Sphaerotilus montanus: one gene and its partners. The protein of the gene in region 3 binds, or shares a complex with, the protein of the main gene of each other region. Links are inferred from orthologs where the notes say so. Each region holds a gene or a part of one and is shown on either strand. Other genes may lie near its edges. The genes, in order: holA, dnaX and dnaN.

Evidence for each region.
Region 1: the proteins of dnaN (region 3) and holA are in contact, whole or in part, in a cryo-EM structure (PDB 8GIZ), measured with the Escherichia coli proteins. The link is inferred for Sphaerotilus montanus from one-to-one orthologs.
Region 2: the proteins of dnaN (region 3) and dnaX are in contact, whole or in part, in a cryo-EM structure (PDB 8GIZ), measured with the Escherichia coli proteins. The link is inferred for Sphaerotilus montanus from one-to-one orthologs.

The regions. Positions count from the first base shown.
Region 1 is NZ_JACCFH010000001.1:2,072,401-2,077,816, forward strand. The notes cover bases 1,295-4,209. They hold holA (DNA polymerase III subunit delta), read left to right. Parts: upstream 1,295-2,163; coding sequence 2,164-3,255; downstream 3,256-4,209. Other genes in these bases: leuS (leucine--tRNA ligase), read left to right, coding at 1,295-1,664; BDD16_RS09435 (LPS-assembly lipoprotein LptE), read left to right, coding at 1,669-2,157; BDD16_RS09445 (methylamine utilization protein), read left to right, coding at 3,362-3,997; BDD16_RS09450 (EAL domain-containing protein), read left to right, coding at 3,994-4,209. In the rest of the region: more of leuS, read left to right, coding at 1-1,294; more of BDD16_RS09450, read left to right, coding at 4,210-5,416. UniProt on the Escherichia coli protein: Part of the beta sliding clamp loading complex, which hydrolyzes ATP to load the beta clamp onto primed DNA to form the DNA replication pre-initiation complex.
Region 2 is NZ_JACCFH010000001.1:4,275,100-4,280,552, reverse strand. What follows is about bases 882-3,833. They hold dnaX (DNA polymerase III subunit gamma/tau), read right to left. Parts: upstream 3,339-3,833; coding sequence 1,425-3,338; downstream 882-1,424. Other genes in these bases: BDD16_RS19475 (AIR synthase-related protein), read left to right, coding at 3,384-3,833; BDD16_RS19485 (YbaB/EbfC family nucleoid-associated protein), read right to left, coding at 1,045-1,371; recR (recombination mediator RecR), read right to left, coding at 882-1,007. Outside these bases: BDD16_RS19495 (transglycosylase SLT domain-containing protein), read left to right, coding at 1-383; more of recR, read right to left, coding at 417-881; more of BDD16_RS19475, read left to right, coding at 3,834-4,526; aat (leucyl/phenylalanyl-tRNA--protein transferase), read left to right, coding at 4,548-5,321; BDD16_RS19465 (arginyltransferase), read left to right, coding at 5,318-5,453. UniProt on the Escherichia coli protein: Part of the beta sliding clamp loading complex, which hydrolyzes ATP to load the beta clamp onto primed DNA to form the DNA replication pre-initiation complex.
Region 3 is NZ_JACCFH010000001.1:1,326,337-1,331,700, forward strand. The notes cover bases 1-2,863. They hold dnaN (DNA polymerase III subunit beta), read left to right. Parts: upstream 1-789; coding sequence 790-1,938; downstream 1,939-2,863. Other genes in these bases: dnaA (chromosomal replication initiator protein DnaA), read left to right, coding at 1-775; gyrB (DNA topoisomerase (ATP-hydrolyzing) subunit B), read left to right, coding at 2,087-2,863. Outside these bases: more of gyrB, read left to right, coding at 2,864-4,639; BDD16_RS05855 (HipA family kinase), read left to right, coding at 4,654-5,364. UniProt on the Escherichia coli protein: Confers DNA tethering and processivity to DNA polymerases and other proteins. Acts as a clamp, forming a ring around DNA (a reaction catalyzed by the clamp-loading complex) which diffuses in an ATP-independent manner freely and bidirectionally along dsDNA.

The DNA of each region.
Region 1 (5,416 bases), 750 kb from region 3 along the record:
CCGGCGCGCAGGTCGAGGTCTGGGTCGGCAACTACGTGCTGATGAGCTATGGCGATGGCGCCGTGATGGGCGTGCCGGCGCATGACGAGCGTGACTTCGCGTTCGCGAAGAAGTACGGCATTGCCATCAAGCAGGTCGTCAAAGCGGGCGACGAGGTGTTCTCGCTCGACGCCTGGGCCGACTGGTACGGCGACAAGCAGCGCGCCGTGTGCGTCAACTCGGGCGCGCTGGACGGGCTGCCGTACAAGGAGGCCGTCTCCAAGGTCGCCGAACTCGTCGGCGCCAAGGGCCTCGGCGAGAAGAAGACCACCTGGCGCCTGCGCGACTGGGGCATCAGCCGCCAGCGCTACTGGGGCACGCCGATCCCGATCATCCACTGCGACGACTGCGGCGCGGTGCCGGTGCCGGCCGCCGACCTGCCGGTCGTGTTGCCGATCGACTGCGTGCCGGACGGCTCGGGCAACCCGCTGAAGAAGCGCACCGACTTCCTGAACGTCGCCTGCCCCTGCTGCGGCAAACCCGCGCAGCGCGAGACGGACACGATGGACACCTTCGTGGACTCGTCGTGGTACTTCATGCGCTACTGCGACGCGCAGAACAGCGATGCGATGGTCGCCGGCGGCACCGACTACTGGATGCCGATGGACCAGTACATCGGCGGCATCGAGCACGCGATCCTGCACCTGCTCTACGCCCGCTTCTGGACCAAGGTCATGCGTGACCTGAAGCTGGTCAAGATCAACGAGCCGTTCACCAAGCTGCTGACGCAGGGCATGGTGCTCAAGGGCGCCTTCTTCCGCAAGCCGGAAGGCGGCGGCAAGAGCTACTACTGGGAACACGAAGTCAACGTCCTGACGAACGACCACGGCGTCACCATCGGCGGCACGTTGAAGGCGGACGGCCTGCCGCTCGACTACGAGATGACGACGATGTCGAAGTCCAAGAGCAACGGCGTCGATCCGCAGGAGCTGATCAACCAGTACGGCGCCGACACCGCGCGCCTGTTCGTGATGTTCGCGTCCCCGCCGGAGCAGACGCTGGAGTGGAACGACGCGGGCGTCGAGGGCGCGCACCGCTTCCTGAAGCGCGTCTGGGGCTTTGCCGCCAAGAACGAGGCGGTGCTGGTGGGTGCGGCTGGCAAGGTGTCGGGCGAGCTGCCCGCTGCCGCCAAGGCGCTGCGCCGCGAGGTGCATCTGGTGCTGCGCCAGATCAGCCACGACTACGAGCGCATGCAATACAACACCGTCGTCTCCGGCGGCATGAAGCTGCTGAACGCGCTGGAAGCCTACAAGCACGACGGCAGCGCCGCGTCGGCCGCCGTGCTGCGCGAGGGCTACTCGGTGCTGCTGCGCGGCCTCTACCCGGCCTGCCCGCACACGACGTGGAAGCTCTGGGCCGACCTCGGCTACGCCGCCGCGCTGGGCGACCTGCTCGACGCGCCGTGGCCGCAGGTCGACGAGGCCGCGCTGGTGCAGGACGAGATCGAGCTGGTGCTGCAGGTGAACGGCAAGACCCGCGGTTCGATCACCGTGCCGGCCGGCGCGGACAAGGCGGCGATCGAAGCCGTGGCCGCGGCCAGCGCCGAGGTGGCGAAGTTCGCCGAAGGCAAGCCGCCGAAGAAGATCATCGTCGTCCCCGGCCGCCTCGTGAACGTGGTGGTCTGAGGCGATGCGGCGGCGCCTGTTCACGCTGGCGGTGGCCGCGGCCCTGGCGGGCTGCGGCTTCCAGCTGCGCCGCCCGCCGGAGCTGCAGCTCAAGCGCATCTACCTCACTGGCTTCGACACCTACTCGCCGATGGGCGACGAGCTGCGCCGGCAACTGCGCGCCAGCCCCGGCGTCGTGCTGACGGCGACCGCCGCCGAGGCCGATGTGGTGTTCGACGCGCTGGAGGATGCGCGCGAGCAGGTGGCGGCGGCCTCGACCGCCACCGGGCAGGTGAGCGAGCTGACGCTGCGCGCCCGCCTGCGCTTCAAGGCCCGCACGCCTGCCGGCCGCACGCTGATCGCCCCGGCCGAGCTGACGCTGACCCGCGACGTGAGCTACAGCGAGGCCAGCGCGCTGGCCAAGGAGCAGGAAATCGCGCTGCTGTTCCGCTCGATGCACACCGATCTGGCGGCGCAGGTGCTGCGGCGGCTGGCGGCGCTGGGTCCGGGCTGAGCCGCCATGCAACTGCGCGCTGACCAGCTTCCGCAGGCGCTTGCCAAGGGCCTGCGCCCGCTCTACGTCATCCACGGCGACGAGCCGCTGCTGGCGCAGGAGGCCGCCGACGCGATCCGCAGCGCTGCACGCGCCGCCGGCTACAGCGAGCGCAGCGTCCACACCGTGGCCGGCGCGCAGTTCGACTGGTCCGGCCTGCTCGGCGAGGCCAGTGCGCTGAGCCTGTTCGCCGACCGGCGCGTGATCGAGATCCGCATTCCCTCGGGCAAGCCGGGCAAGGACGGCTCGGAGGCCTTGCAGCGCTACGTCGAGACGCTGTCCGACGACAACCTGACGCTCATCCTGCTGCCCAGGCTCGACCGCACGCAGCAGACCAGCGCGTGGTTCACCGCGCTGGACGGCGCGGGCGCGACCATCCGCATCGACCCGGTCGAGCGCCGCGCGCTGCCGCAGTGGATCGCGCAGCGGCTGGCCGCACAAGGGCTGCGCATCGAGGACGGCGAGGCGGGGCAGCACGCACTGGCCTTCTTCGCCGACCGCATCGAGGGCAACCTGCTCGCCGCGCACCAGGAGATCAGCAAGCTGGCGCTGCTGCACGCACCGGCCGATCCGCGTGGTGCGCCGACGGTGCTGACACAGACCCAGATCGAGTCCGCCGTGCTGAACGTGGCGCGCTACGACGTGTTCAAGCTCGGCGAGGCGGTGCTGGCCGGGCAGGTGGCGCGGGCGCTGCGCATGCTCGACGGGCTGGAGGCCGAGGGCGAGGCGGCCGTGCTGGTCCACTGGACCCTGGCCGACGACCTGCGCGGGCTGCAGCGCGTGCACACCGCCATGCTGCAGGGCAAGCCGCTGCCGCTGGCGCTGCGCGATGCGCGGGTCTGGGGCGTGAAGGAAAAGCTGTTCGAGCGGGTCGTGCCGCAGCTGGATGCCGCCACGCTCACCGCGCTGGTCGCCGCCGCCCACACGGTGGATGGCATCGTCAAGGGCGTGCCCGACCGCCAGTGGCCGGCCGCGCCGTGGGCGGCGCTGCGCCGGCTGGTGCTGCTGACGGTGCAGGCCGTGCAACGCAAGGGGCCGCCGCTGGCGCTGACGGGCTGAACGCCAGCGCTCGGTTGCATCAACCGGGGATTCGGCCCACTTTTCCAGACTTCCGCGCCGCCGCGACGAGAGGATGCTCAGGGCATTTCCGTGTCGAAGGATGGTGATGTTCCTGAACTCGTGGTGGTGGCGTTGCGGGGGTGCGCTCCTGCTCCGGCTGGCTGTGGGACTGGGGCTGCCTGGCGTGGTGCAGGCGGCTGCCGTGACCGTGCAGACCCTGGACCCGGCGGGCAAGCCGCTGGCCGGGGCGGTGGTGGCGGTCGAGGTGGGCAGCGTGGCCAGGGTGGCGGCCCCCGGTACCCGCGCCGAGATCAGCCAGCGCCAGCGCGCCTTCGACCCGGGCTTGCTGGTGGTGCAGACGGGCACGTCGGTCGATTTCCCCAACCTCGACACCGTGCGCCACCACGTCTATTCGTTCTCGCCGGCCAGGACCTTCGAGCTGAAGCTCTACAACGGGCGGCCGTCGACCCCCGTGGTGTTCGACCGCGCGGGCGTCGTCGTGCTCGGCTGCAACATCCATGACCAGATGGTCGGCACGGTGGTGGTGGTCGACACGCCGCTGTTCGGTCGCACGGATGCGGCTGGCCGGGTCGTGCTGGAGGTGCCGGCGGGGGAACACCGCCTGCTGACCTGGCATGCCCGGATGCGCGAGGGCACGGACCTGCTCGCCCAGGCGCTGAAGGTCGGGGTGGCCGGTGCGGTGGTCGTGACGGTCAAGCTGCCCGTGGTGGCTGCGCCATGAGCACGGTCATGGCACGGCTGTCCGGCTGGCGCCTGAGCGGGCTGGAGCGGCGCATCGTCTGGCCCTTCCTGCTGCTGCTGGTCGTGGTGCAGGGCATCAGCCTGATGCTGGTGAACGGTGCGATCGGAGACAGCGCCACGCGCGCGATCGACAACGATCTGCAGACCGGCCAGCGCGTGTTCACCCGGCTGCTGGAGCAGCGCGCCGAGCGCCTGTCCGAGGCGGCGGTGCTGCTGGCCTCCGACTTCGGATTCCGCTCGGCCGTGAACAGCCGCGATGTCGACACGCTCAGCGATGCGCTGGAAAACAATGGCCGGCGCATCGGCGCATCGCTGGTGATCTACACCGATCCGGCCTGGCGCCCGGTGGCCGCGACCGGGCTGGACATCGGCCGCGTGGCGGCGCTGCTGCCCGCGGCCCGCCTCATGGCCATGACCGACCCGGTGGGCGGCATGTCGGTGCAGCGCGCACGCCTGACGCTGATCGAGGGCCGGGCCTACCAGCTCGTGGCCGTGCCGGTGAAGGCCCCGCGCACGGTCGGCTGGGTGCTGATGGGCTTCGTGCTGGACCGCTCGGTGCTGCAGCAGCTCGCCGCCATCACCGGTCTGCGCGGTGCGGTGCTGCTCGACGGTCCCCCGGCGCATACCCTGCTGACCACCTTCGTGCAGGCCAGCGACCTGCGGGCCGAATCCAACCCGACCGCCAGTCCCTGTGGCCGCGAGCTGCACGAGTCGGGTGCCCGCTGGCGCAGCTGCGAGTTCGTGCTGGACACGGGCGTGTCCGACGGACGTGCCGCGCCGCCGCTGCGGCTGGTGCTGGCGCATTCGGTGGACGAGGCACTCGCCCCCTTCGTGCGGCTGCAACTCACCTTGCTGCTGCTCACGGGGGTCGGTATGGTGGTGTTCGGCGTGGGCGGTGCCATGACGGCGCGGCGCCTGAGCCGGCCGATCCGCGGGCTGCGGCGGGCGGCCGAGCGCCTGAGCCTGGCCGACTACGACACGCCGGTGCGGGTGCCCGACGAGCGGGTGGTCGGTGATGAGCTGGTGCAGCTGGCGCAGGCCTTCGAGTCGACCCGCCAGGCGGTCCAGCAGCGCGAGCAGACCATCACCCGGCTGGCCTACTGGGACACGCTGACCGGCCTGCCCAACCGCGCCCAGTTCGTCAGCGTGCTGCGGCAGCGGCTGCAGGTCGATGTGGCCGGCGGCGTGGCGCCGGTGGCGGTGATGATGCTCGACCTGGACCGCTTCAAGCATGTGAACGACGTGCTCGGCCACCAGTTCGGGGACCGGCTGCTGTGCGAGGTGGCGCAACGACTGGACTGGGCCTGTCGCCTTCCGGGGATGGTGCTGGCCCGCTTGAGCGGTGACGAGTTCGGCCTGCTGCTGCCCAGCCAGGGACCGGCCCATGCCCGCGAAGTGG
Region 2 (5,453 bases), 3.0 Mb from region 3 along the record:
AACACATTGCCGACAACGCCCACATGGCACTGGCCCCGGACGTGCCGCCGCTGCGCAAGGTGGCCATCAAGGCGCGCAAGGGCGACACCGTGCTCGCGCTGGCCAAGCGCTACCGCGTGACGGCTGCGCAGATCGCACAGTGGAACCGCATCGACGACGGTACCCGCTTCAAGAAGGCGCAATCTCTCGTGATCTGGCAACCGGTCAAGGAGGCCGGAGCTTCCCGGCGTGAAATGGCATCGGCTGGCAAGTCGAGCGGCAAATCGGGCACGAAGCTGGCGGGCAACGCCGCTCGGCGTCAGATGGCCGCCGCAGCGCCGCGCAACCGCACGGCGGCGGTCAAGGGCACCAAGATCAGCCCGACGCGCCTGGCCCGCAAGTAAGCGCCGGGCCGGTGCGACCCCGGATTGCCGTGTTCAGCGGCGGTCCGAAAAGGCGTAGGCGATGGTGCCGAGGTCGACGAATTCGAGTTCGCTGCCGATCGGCACGCCCCGCGCCAGCCGGGTGACCTTGACGCCGCGGGGCCGCAGCGCCTCGCCGATGACGTGGGCGGTGACCTCGCCCTCGGCGGTGAAGCTGGTCGCGATGATCAACTCCTGCACCACCCCGTCGCCCACCCGCTCCAGCAGTTCCGGCAGCCCGATGTCATGGGCGCCGACGCCGTCGAGCGGGCTCAGCTTGCCCATCAGCACGAAGTACAGGCCCTTGTAGCTGCCCGTGCGCTCGATCGCGGCCTGGTCGGCGGGCGTTTCCACGACACACAGCGTGTGCTCGTCGCGCATCGGGTCGAGGCAGGTGAGGCACACCGGCTGCTCGGTGAAGGTGTGGCAGCGCGCGCAGTGCCGGATGCTGTGGACCGCGTGGTCCAGCGCGTACGACAACTGCATCGCTGCATCGCGGTCGTGCTGCAGCAGGTGGTAGGCCATCCGCTGCGCCGACTTGACGCCCACGCCGGGCAGGCGGCGCAGGGCCTCGACCAGCGTGGCCAGTGCGTCCGGCGCACTCACGCGCGGCCTCGCCCTGGAACCAACGCCAGCCGCCGCATCAGAACGGGAACTTCATGCCACCCGGCAGCGGCATCCCGGCCGTCAGCTTGCCCATCTTCTCGGCGCTGAGGGCTTCGGCGCGGCGGATGCCGTCGTTGAACGCGGCGGCAACCAGGTCTTCGAGCATGTCCTTGTCGTCGGCGAGCAGGCTGGGATCGATGGTGACGCGCTTGACGTCGTGCTTGCAGGTCATCACGACCTTGACCAGACCGGCGCCGGACTGGCCTTCGACCTCGATCAGGCCGAGTTCGTCCTGGGCCTTCTTCAGGTTGTCCTGCATGGCCTGGGCCTGTTTCATCAGGCCGGCGAGCTGTCCTTTGAGCATGGGGTGTCCTTTCTGGGAGCGGTCTTGCGGAGAGAAAATTCGGAGGATGCGGTTCAGGCGACCGGGCGGATCGAGCCGTGCACGATCCGCGCGCCCTGGTAGCGCGCGAGCAGGTCGATCACCATCGGATCTTGCGTGATGGCCGCTTCGGCGTCGTTCTGGGCTTGCAGGCGGCGGGCGGCATCGCGGCGAGCGGCGCTGTCGGTCACCGCGCCGGCCACGACTTCCAGCACGACAGCATCGCCCAGCAACTCGCCCAACGCCGTCTGCAGGCGATCCCGGTGACCGGGCTGGCGCAGCGATTCGCGCTCGACGCGCAGCACGATCCGCCTGGGGGTGGCCTGCTCGTCGATGGACAGGCACTGCGCCTGCCATGCCAGCTCACGCACGAGGCCGTTCATGCCGCCGCGGCCCGCCAGTTCGGTGAACAGCGCCGACCAGCGGGTCACGAGGGGATCGTCCAGCGCGTTCAGCGCGTCCGGCTCGGTGGCGGGAGCGGCTGCAACGGGCGCCACCGCGCGTGCGGGCATCGGCGCGGGATCACCCTCCAGTGGAATCTCGTCCCAGTCGGCGGGCGGGCCTTCTTCCCAAGGCGCGACCGTGCGCGGCTTGCTGGCCTGGACGGCCGGTGCCGGCCGTTCGGGTGGCCGCACAGGTGACACCGGGCGTGCCGGAACTGGCGTCGGAGCCGCCTCCTGCAACGGCGCCACCGCCACCCGCGCGCTCGCCACGACCGGTCGCAGCAGTTCGCGGGACGACACCACCGCGGGCGCCGGTTTCGCTGCAACAGGAGCGGGCGGGGCCGACCGAGGTGCCGCCACCGATGCCACGGGAGCTGCCACCGGCGGCGCAGCGACCACCGCCGCCCCCTGCGGCCGGAAGGCCAGCAGGCGCAGCAGCACCATCATCAGCCCGCTGTATTCGTCCGGCGCCAGCGCGAGTTCGGCACGGCCGTGCAGCGCGATGCTGTACAGCACCTGCGTCTCGTCCGGCGCCAGCAGCGGCGCGAGCGCGCGCACGGCAGGCGTGTCCGGGTCGGTCGGATCGGCGGCGTCCGGCACGGCCTGCACCAGCGCCATCTGCTGCGCGAAGGTCGCCAGTTCTTCGAGCGTGCCCGCAGCGGACAGGCCCAGGCCACGCAGTTCATCGACCGTGCGCACCAGCGCCGCGCCGTCACTGGCGGCCAGCGCCTCGACGATGCGCACCACGTGGCCACGGTCCACGGCGCCCAGCATCTGCCGCACGCCCGCTTCATCCAGCGTTCCGCCCCCGAACGCGATCGCCTGATCGGCCAGCGACAGCGCGTCTCGCATCGAGCCACGGGCTGCGCGCGACAGCAGCCGCAGCGCACCGACCTCGGCCGGCACGGATTCGGCCTGCAGCACCTGCTCCAGATGCGCCTGCACCGTCTGCGGCGCCATCGGCCGCAGGTTGAACTGCAGGCAGCGGCTCAGCACGGTGACCGGCACCTTCTGCGGATCGGTCGTCGCGAGCACGAATTTCAGGTACTCGGGCGGCTCCTCCAGCGTCTTGAGCATCGCGTTGAACGCGGTCATCGTCAGCATGTGGACTTCGTCGATCATGTAGACCTTGAAGCGCCCCACCACCGGCTTGTAGACCGACTGGTCCAGCAACTGGCTGATCTCGTCCACGCCGCGGTTCGAGGCGGCGTCGAGTTCGACGTAATCGACATAGCGGCCCGCGTCGATGTCGCGGCAGGCGTTGCAGACGCCGCAGGGCTGGGCGGTGATGCCGCCGGTGCCGTCCGGGCCGACGCAGTTCAGGCTCTTGGCGAGGATGCGCGAGACGGTGGTCTTGCCGACGCCGCGGGTCCCCGTGAAGAGGTAGGCATGGTGCAGGCGCTGGCGCGTGAGCGCGTTGCTCAGGGCCTGCACGACGTGCTCCTGGCCCACCATTTCGGTGAAGCTGCGGGGCCGGTACTTGCGGGCGAGGACGATATACGACATGGGGGCGGATTGTAGGCGGGCCGGGCTGGTCGATAATCCGGCCCCATGAATCAATCTGCCCCGCCCTCCGACCACTCCACCGACCAGACCGGCACCCTCAGCTACGAGCAGGCCGGCGTCAACTACGACCTGATCGACCCGCTGAAGGTCACGGCCCAGCGCGCCGCCGCGTCCACCGCCGTCCATCTGGCGGGCCACGGCTTCACCGAAGTGGCTGCCTCGCGCGGCGAGTCGGCCTATGTGGTCGATGTCGGTCCGTTCTACCTGGCATCCATCGTCGAGTGCCTGGGCACCAAGACGCTGGTGGCCGACGAGATGGCCACCCTCACCGGCAAGAGCTACTACGACGGCATTGCCCAGGACACCATCGCCATGGCGATCAACGACCTGATCACCGTCGGCGCCACGCCGCTGGTGGTGCAGGCCTACTGGGCCGCCGGTGGCTCGGACTGGTTCGGCGACCACCAGCGCGCGCAAGCTCTGGTCGCCGGCTGGAAGCGCGCCTGCGAGGTCTGCAGCGTGGCCTGGGGTGGTGGCGAAACGCCGGCGCTGGCAGGGATCGTCGAGGAAGGCCGCATCGACCTGGCCGCGTCCTGCACCGGCCTGATCAACCCGAAGGAGCGCCTCTCGGTCGGTGACAAGCTGGGCGCGGGCGACGCGATCATCCTGCTGGCCTCCAGCGGCATCCACGCCAACGGCCTGAGCCTGGCGCGCAAGCTGGTCGAGCGCCTGCCGAACGGCTACCTGACGGAAATCTCCCCGGGCGTCACCTACGGCGAGGCGCTGCTGGCCCCGACCGTGCTGTATTCGCCGGTCACCGAGGCGCTCTGGAAAGCCGGCATCACGCCGCACTACTGCGCCAACATCACCGGCCACGGCTGGCGCAAGCTGCTGCGCCACCCGAGCGCGCTGACCTACCGCATCCACACGGTGCCGCCGGTCACGCCGGTGCTGAAGTTCATCCAGGAACAGGCGAAGCAGGACGACCGCGAGGCCTACTCGACGCTGAACATGGGCGCCGGTTTCGCGATCTTCGTCAAGGCCGAGGACGCCGAGCGCACGGTCGAGATCGCCCGCGCCCAGGGCATCGCCGCGTGGAACGCCGGCGTGGTCGAGGCCGGTCCGAAGCAGGTGCTGATCGAGCCGCTGGACATCGCGTACACCAACGACGACCTGCAACTGCGCTGACCTCACCTCCGGGCCCCGCACATGATCGACTGGCTCCCGGACAACGACGACGGACAAGCGCCGTTTCCGCCGACCAGTCGTGCGCTCGGGCCGGACACGGAGGCTCCGGGCCTGCTCTGTGCGGGTGGTCAGCTCAGCCTGCGGCGGCTGGAGCAGGCCTACCGGCGCGGCATCTTTCCGTGGTACAGCCCGGGCGAGCCGATCCTGTGGTGGAGCACGGCCCCGCGCATGGTGCTGCAGACGGCGCAGTTCAGGCTGCACCGCTCGCTGAAGAAGGTGCTGCGGCGCTTCGTGGCCACACCGGGCTGCGAGGTGCGCATCGACGGCGCCTTCGAGCGGGTCATCGGCCACTGCGCCAGCGTGGCCCGCGAAGGCCAGAACGGCACCTGGATCGTGCCCGAACTGCAGCAGGCCTACCGCCGCTGGCATGCCGCGGGCGGAGTCCATTCCTTCGAGACCTGGATCGACGGGCGCCTGGTCGGTGGCCTCTACGGCGTCTGCATCGGGCGCATGTTCTACGGCGAGTCGATGTTCGCGCTGCAGACCGATGCCTCGAAGATCGCCCTGTCCGCGCTGGTGGCCTTCTGCCGCGCCGAGGGCATCGCGTGGATCGACTGCCAGCAGCAGACCCGGCACCTGGCCTCGCTGGGGGCGGCGCCGGTCGATCGGGCGGCCTTCGAGGCCCACATTGCCCACGCGACCGCACTGCCTGCGTCGCAGCGCTGGACCTATGATGTGGCGCTGTGGCGGCAGTTGCCGCTCGACTCCGATTCACCCACCAGCGAACCCGCGTGACGCACCCCCAGGACCTCCCGCTCGTCGAGTTGCAGTTCTACGCCACGGCACCGTACGCGTGCAGCTATCTGGACGGGCGCCTGGCGAGGTCGCAGGTCGCCACCCCCTCGCACCTGATCAACGCGGATACCT
Region 3 (5,364 bases):
GGTGCGCAACTACCAGCGCAAGACCTTCGACGAACTCAAGGCCAAGTACCACTCGCTCGACCTGCTGCTGATCGACGACGTGCAGTTCTTCGCCGGCAAGGACCGCACGCAGGAGGAGTTCTTCAACGCCTTCGAGGCCCTGCTGACCAAGCGCGCCCACATCATCATGACCAGCGACACCTACCCCAAGGGGCTGGTGGACATCGACGAGCGTCTGACCTCGCGCTTCGATGCCGGACTGACGGTGGCGATCGAGCCGCCGGAGCTGGAGATGCGGGTGGCGATCCTGATGAAGAAGTCGGTCGCAGAAGGCAGCCAGATGCCCGAGGACGTGGCCTTCTTCATCGCCAAGAACGTGCGCGCCAATGTGCGGGAGCTGGAGGGGGCGCTGCGCAAGGTGCTGGCCTACTCGCGCTTCAGCCACAAGGACATCAACATCGCGCTGGCCCGCGAGGCGCTGAAAGACCTGCTGTCGATCCAGAACCGGCAGATTTCGGTCGAGAATATCCAGAAGACCGTCGCCGATTTCTACAAGATCAAGATCGGCGACATGTACAGCAAGAAGCGCCCCGCCAGCATCGCCCGGCCGCGCCAGATCGCCATGTACCTGGCCAAGGAAATGACCCAGAAAAGCCTGCCCGAGATCGGTGACCTGTTCGGCGGGCGCGACCACACGACGGTGCTCTACGCGGTCCGCAAGATCGCCGCCGAGCGCCAGAAGAACACCGAACTCAACCAGCAGCTCCACGTCCTGGAACAGACCCTCAAAGGCTGAAAGACCCCTCCATCATGATCGTGTTGAAAGCACCGCAGGACAAGCTCCTGGCCGCCTTGCAGTCCGTCTCGGGCATCGTCGAGCGCCGACACACCCTGCCCATCCTGGCGAACGTGATGATCCGCCGCCACGCCGGGCAGTGCGAGTTCACGACCAGCGATCTCGAGATCCAGGTCCGCACCAGCGCGGCGATGGACGGTGACAAGGGCGACTTCAGCACCACCGTCGGCGCGCGCAAGCTCATCGACATCCTGCGCACGCTGCCGCCGGACCAGACCGTCACGCTCAGCGCCGCGCAGAACAAGCTGACGCTGCAAGGGGGCAAGAGCCGCTTCACGCTGCAGACGCTCCCAGCCGACGACTTCCCGCTGGTGCAGGAAGCCGCCGACTTCGGCCCCACCTTCAGCGTGCCGCAGAAGACGCTCAAGGGCCTGATCGACCAGGTGCACTTCGCGATGGCGGTGCACGACATCCGCTACTACCTGAACGGCATCCTCTTCGTCGCCGAAGGCCACACGCTGACGCTGGTCGCCACCGACGGCCACCGCCTCGCCCTCGCGCAGGCCACGCTGGACGTGGAGATGCCGAAGCAGGAGGTGATCCTGCCGCGCAAGACCGTGCTGGAGCTGCAGCGCCTGCTCAAGGACGGCGCCAAGGATGCCAAGCCGGCCAAGGACGGCAGCGAAGCCGAGGCCGCGCCGATCGCGATGTGCTTCGCCGCGAACCAGGCGCGCTTCACCTTCAGCGGCATGGAGTTCGTCACCAAGCTGGTCGAAGGCAAGTTCCCGGACTTCAACCGCGTCATCCCCAAGAACCACAAGCAGCACATCACGCTGGGCCGCGGCGCGCTGCTGACCAGCCTGCAGCGCGCGGCCATCCTGACCAGCGAGAAGTTCAAGGGCGTGCGGATGAACTTCGAGCCGGGCGCGCTGCGCATCGCCTCGAACAACGCCGAGCAGGAAGAGGCCAAGGAAGAGCTGGAGATCGACTACAGCGGCCCGTCGATCGAGATCGGCTTCAACGTCACCTACCTGATGGACGTGCTCTCGAACATGGACCAGGAGCTGGTGACGCTGTCGCTGCAGGACGCCAACAGCTCGGCACTCTTCACGGTGCCCGAGCAGGACGGCTTCAAGTACGTCGTGATGCCGATGCGGATCTGATGCCAGCCCCGGCGTGTCAGCCGGGTCGGCGACAATCGACCTTTGACCGACACCCCGACACACGCGCGACACGCAAGCGGGCCCCGGCCCGCTTCGGCATTTTTGCAAGGGCGACGGCGACAGCCGCCAACCCCGGTGAGTGAGTGACATGACCGACCAAAACCAGCAGTCCCAGCAGCCCATCCCCTCGGAACCGATCGTCCCCGAGCCCCCGGCGCAGACCGCCGCAGAAATCTCCGCCGCCTACGGCGAAGGCAGCATCCAGATCCTCGAAGGCCTGGAGGCCGTGCGCAAGCGGCCGGGCATGTACATCGGCGACACCTCCGACGGCACCGGCCTGCACCACCTCGTCTTCGAGGTGGTGGACAACTCGATCGACGAGGCGCTGGCCGGTCACTGCGACGACATCGTCGTCACGATCCATTCGGACAACTCGATCAGCGTCACCGACAACGGCCGCGGCATCCCGACCGGCGTCAAGATGGACGACAAGCACGAGCCGAAGCGCTCGGCCGCCGAGATCGCGCTGACCGAACTGCACGCGGGCGGCAAGTTCAACCAGAACAGCTACAAGGTCTCGGGCGGTCTGCACGGCGTGGGCGTGAGCTGTGTGAACGGCCTGTCGAAGTGGCTGCGCCTGACGGTGCGCCGCGAGGGCCACGCCTACTTCATGGAATTCCGCCAGGGCGTGCCGCAGGACCGCGTGCTGGAGCGGCGCGACGGTTTCGAGATCAGTCCGATGAAGGTCATCGGCGAGACCGACAAGCGCGGCACCGAGGTCCACTTCCTGCCCGACCTGGAAATCTTCTCGAACATCGATTTCCACTACGAGATCCTGAGCAAGCGGCTGCGCGAACTCTCGTTCCTGAACAACGGCGTGAAGATCCGCCTGGTCGATGAGCGCAACGGCAAGGAAGACAACTTCGCCTATGCCGGCGGCGTGAAGGGCTTCGTCGAGTTCGTCAACAAGGGCAAGAAGGTCCTGCACCCGAACATCTTCCACGCCCGTGGCGACAAGATGAGCGACAACCAGACCAACGTCGGTGTCGAAGTCGCGATGCAGTGGAACGAGAGCTACAACGAGAACGTGCTCTGCTTCACCAACAACATCCCCCAGCGCGACGGCGGCACGCACCTGACCGGCCTGCGCGCGGCGATGACGCGGGTGATGAACAAGTACATCGACGACCACGAGATCGCCAAGAAGGCCAAGGTCGAGATCAGCGGCGAGGACATGCGCGAAGGCCTGGCCTGCGTGGTCAGCGTCAAGGTGCCGGAGCCGAAGTTCTCCAGCCAGACCAAGGACAAGCTGGTGTCGAGCGAAGTGCGCGGCCCGGTGGAGGACATCGTCAGCCGCCTGCTGACCGACTGGCTGCTGGAGAACCCGACCGACGCCAAGACCATCTGCGGCAAGATCGTCGACGCCGCCCGCGCCCGCGACGCCGCCCGCAAGGCGCGCGAGATGACGCGGCGCAAGGGCGTGCTGGACGGCATGGGCCTGCCGGGCAAGCTGGCGGACTGCCAGGAGAAGGATCCGGCGCTGTGCGAGATCTACATCGTGGAGGGTGACTCCGCCGGTGGTTCCGCCAAGCAGGGGCGCGACCGGAAGTTCCAGGCCATCCTCCCGCTGCGCGGCAAGATCCTGAACGTGGAACGTGCCCGCTACGAGAAGCTGCTGTCGAGCAACGAGATCCTGACGCTCATCACCGCCTTGGGCACCGGCATCGGCCAGGGCATGGGCGGCGACGACTTCAACCCAGACAAGCTCCGCTACCACCGCATCATCATCATGACCGACGCGGACGTGGACGGCGCGCACATCCGCACGCTGCTGCTGACGTTCTTCTACCGGCAGATGCCCGATCTGGTCGAGCGCGGCCACATCTACATCGCGCAGCCGCCGCTCTACAAGGTCAAGCACGGCAAGCACGAGCAGTACCTGAAGGACGGCAGCGAGCTGGACGTCTACCTGCTCAAGGTCGCGCTGGACAGCGCCATCGTCGAGCCGGGCGCGGGCCGCGAGCCGATCAGCGGCGCGGCGCTGGAGGAGTTGGCGCGGCAGTACCTGCTGGCGACGAACGTGATCGCGCGGCTGTCGAACTGGATGGACGTGGAGGCCCTGCGCGCGATCAGCGACGGCCTGACGCTCGACCTCGACACGCCGGAAGCGGCGACCACCAGCGCCGACGCGCTGAAGGCTGCGCTGCACGACGCCGAGGTCAGCGCCGAGATCGACCCGCGCACCGACAAGCACTTCCTGCGCATCAGCCGCCGCCACCACGGCAACATCAAGAGCAGCGTCATCACCGCCGACTTCGTGCATGGCGCCGATTACGAGGCGCTGAGCGTGGCGGGCGTGACCTTCAAGGGGCTGCTGAGCGAAGACGCGGTGACCAAGCGCGGGGAAGGCGAGCGGCAGAAGCAGGTCAAGGTGGCGGACTTCCGCGCCGCGATGGCCTGGCTGATGACGCAGGCCGAAAACGCCGTCGGCCGCCAGCGCTACAAGGGTCTGGGCGAAATGAACCCCGAGCAGCTGTGGGAAACCACGATGGACCCGAACGTGCGCCGCCTGCTGCGCGTGCAGATCGAGGATGCGATCGAGGCGGACAAGGTGTTCACGATGCTGATGGGGGATGAGGTGGAGCCTCGGCGGGAGTTCATCGAGACAAATGCGTTGAGGGCGGCGAATATCGATGCGTGACGAGGGGGTCCGTCATGGCCCCTCCTCTGATCATCGAAATCCTCGGCCGCACCGACCAGGGCATCACGCGGCCCTTCCGGTGTCTGGCTGACGACGGTCATCACTACTACGTCAAGAGCGTCGGTGCCCATTGGCGCTCCGTCGTGTGTGAGTGGATCGCTGGTCGGCTCGCCGAGGCACTCGGCCTGCCGATCGCGCCGTTTGCGCAAGTGGAACTCGACGAGGGGCTGGTGAAGGCCTATGGCGATCACGATCTGGCGCCAGGACTGGCATTCGGCTCCCGAGTAGCCACCTCTGTTCACGAATTCGAACCTTCACTGATACGGCACTGCCACGCAGACTTTCGCCGCGATCTGCTGGCCTTCGACTGGTGGGTTCGCAACGAGGATCGGCAACTGGGAGACACCGCGGGTCGCCCCAACTTGCTGTGGCAGAGCACGACGGCTCGACCCGTGGTGATTGACCACAACAACGCCTTCGATCGCCAGTTCGACGCTGCCAGCTTCCTCGATTGGCACATCTTCCGCGCCGAGTGGCCCACGATCGCCAGCGACCTGGTGCGGCAAGCCGAGTACGCGCAGCGGTTCACAGCCGTGGCCGCCCGCGCAGAAGAGTTCTGGCGTGAACTGCCGCACAATTGGGTGTTCACGGAAGACGGTACGCCCCGGATCACCTTGCAGGAAATCCAGTCCGTGCTGCACCGTGCCGATCAGCCCGACTTCTGG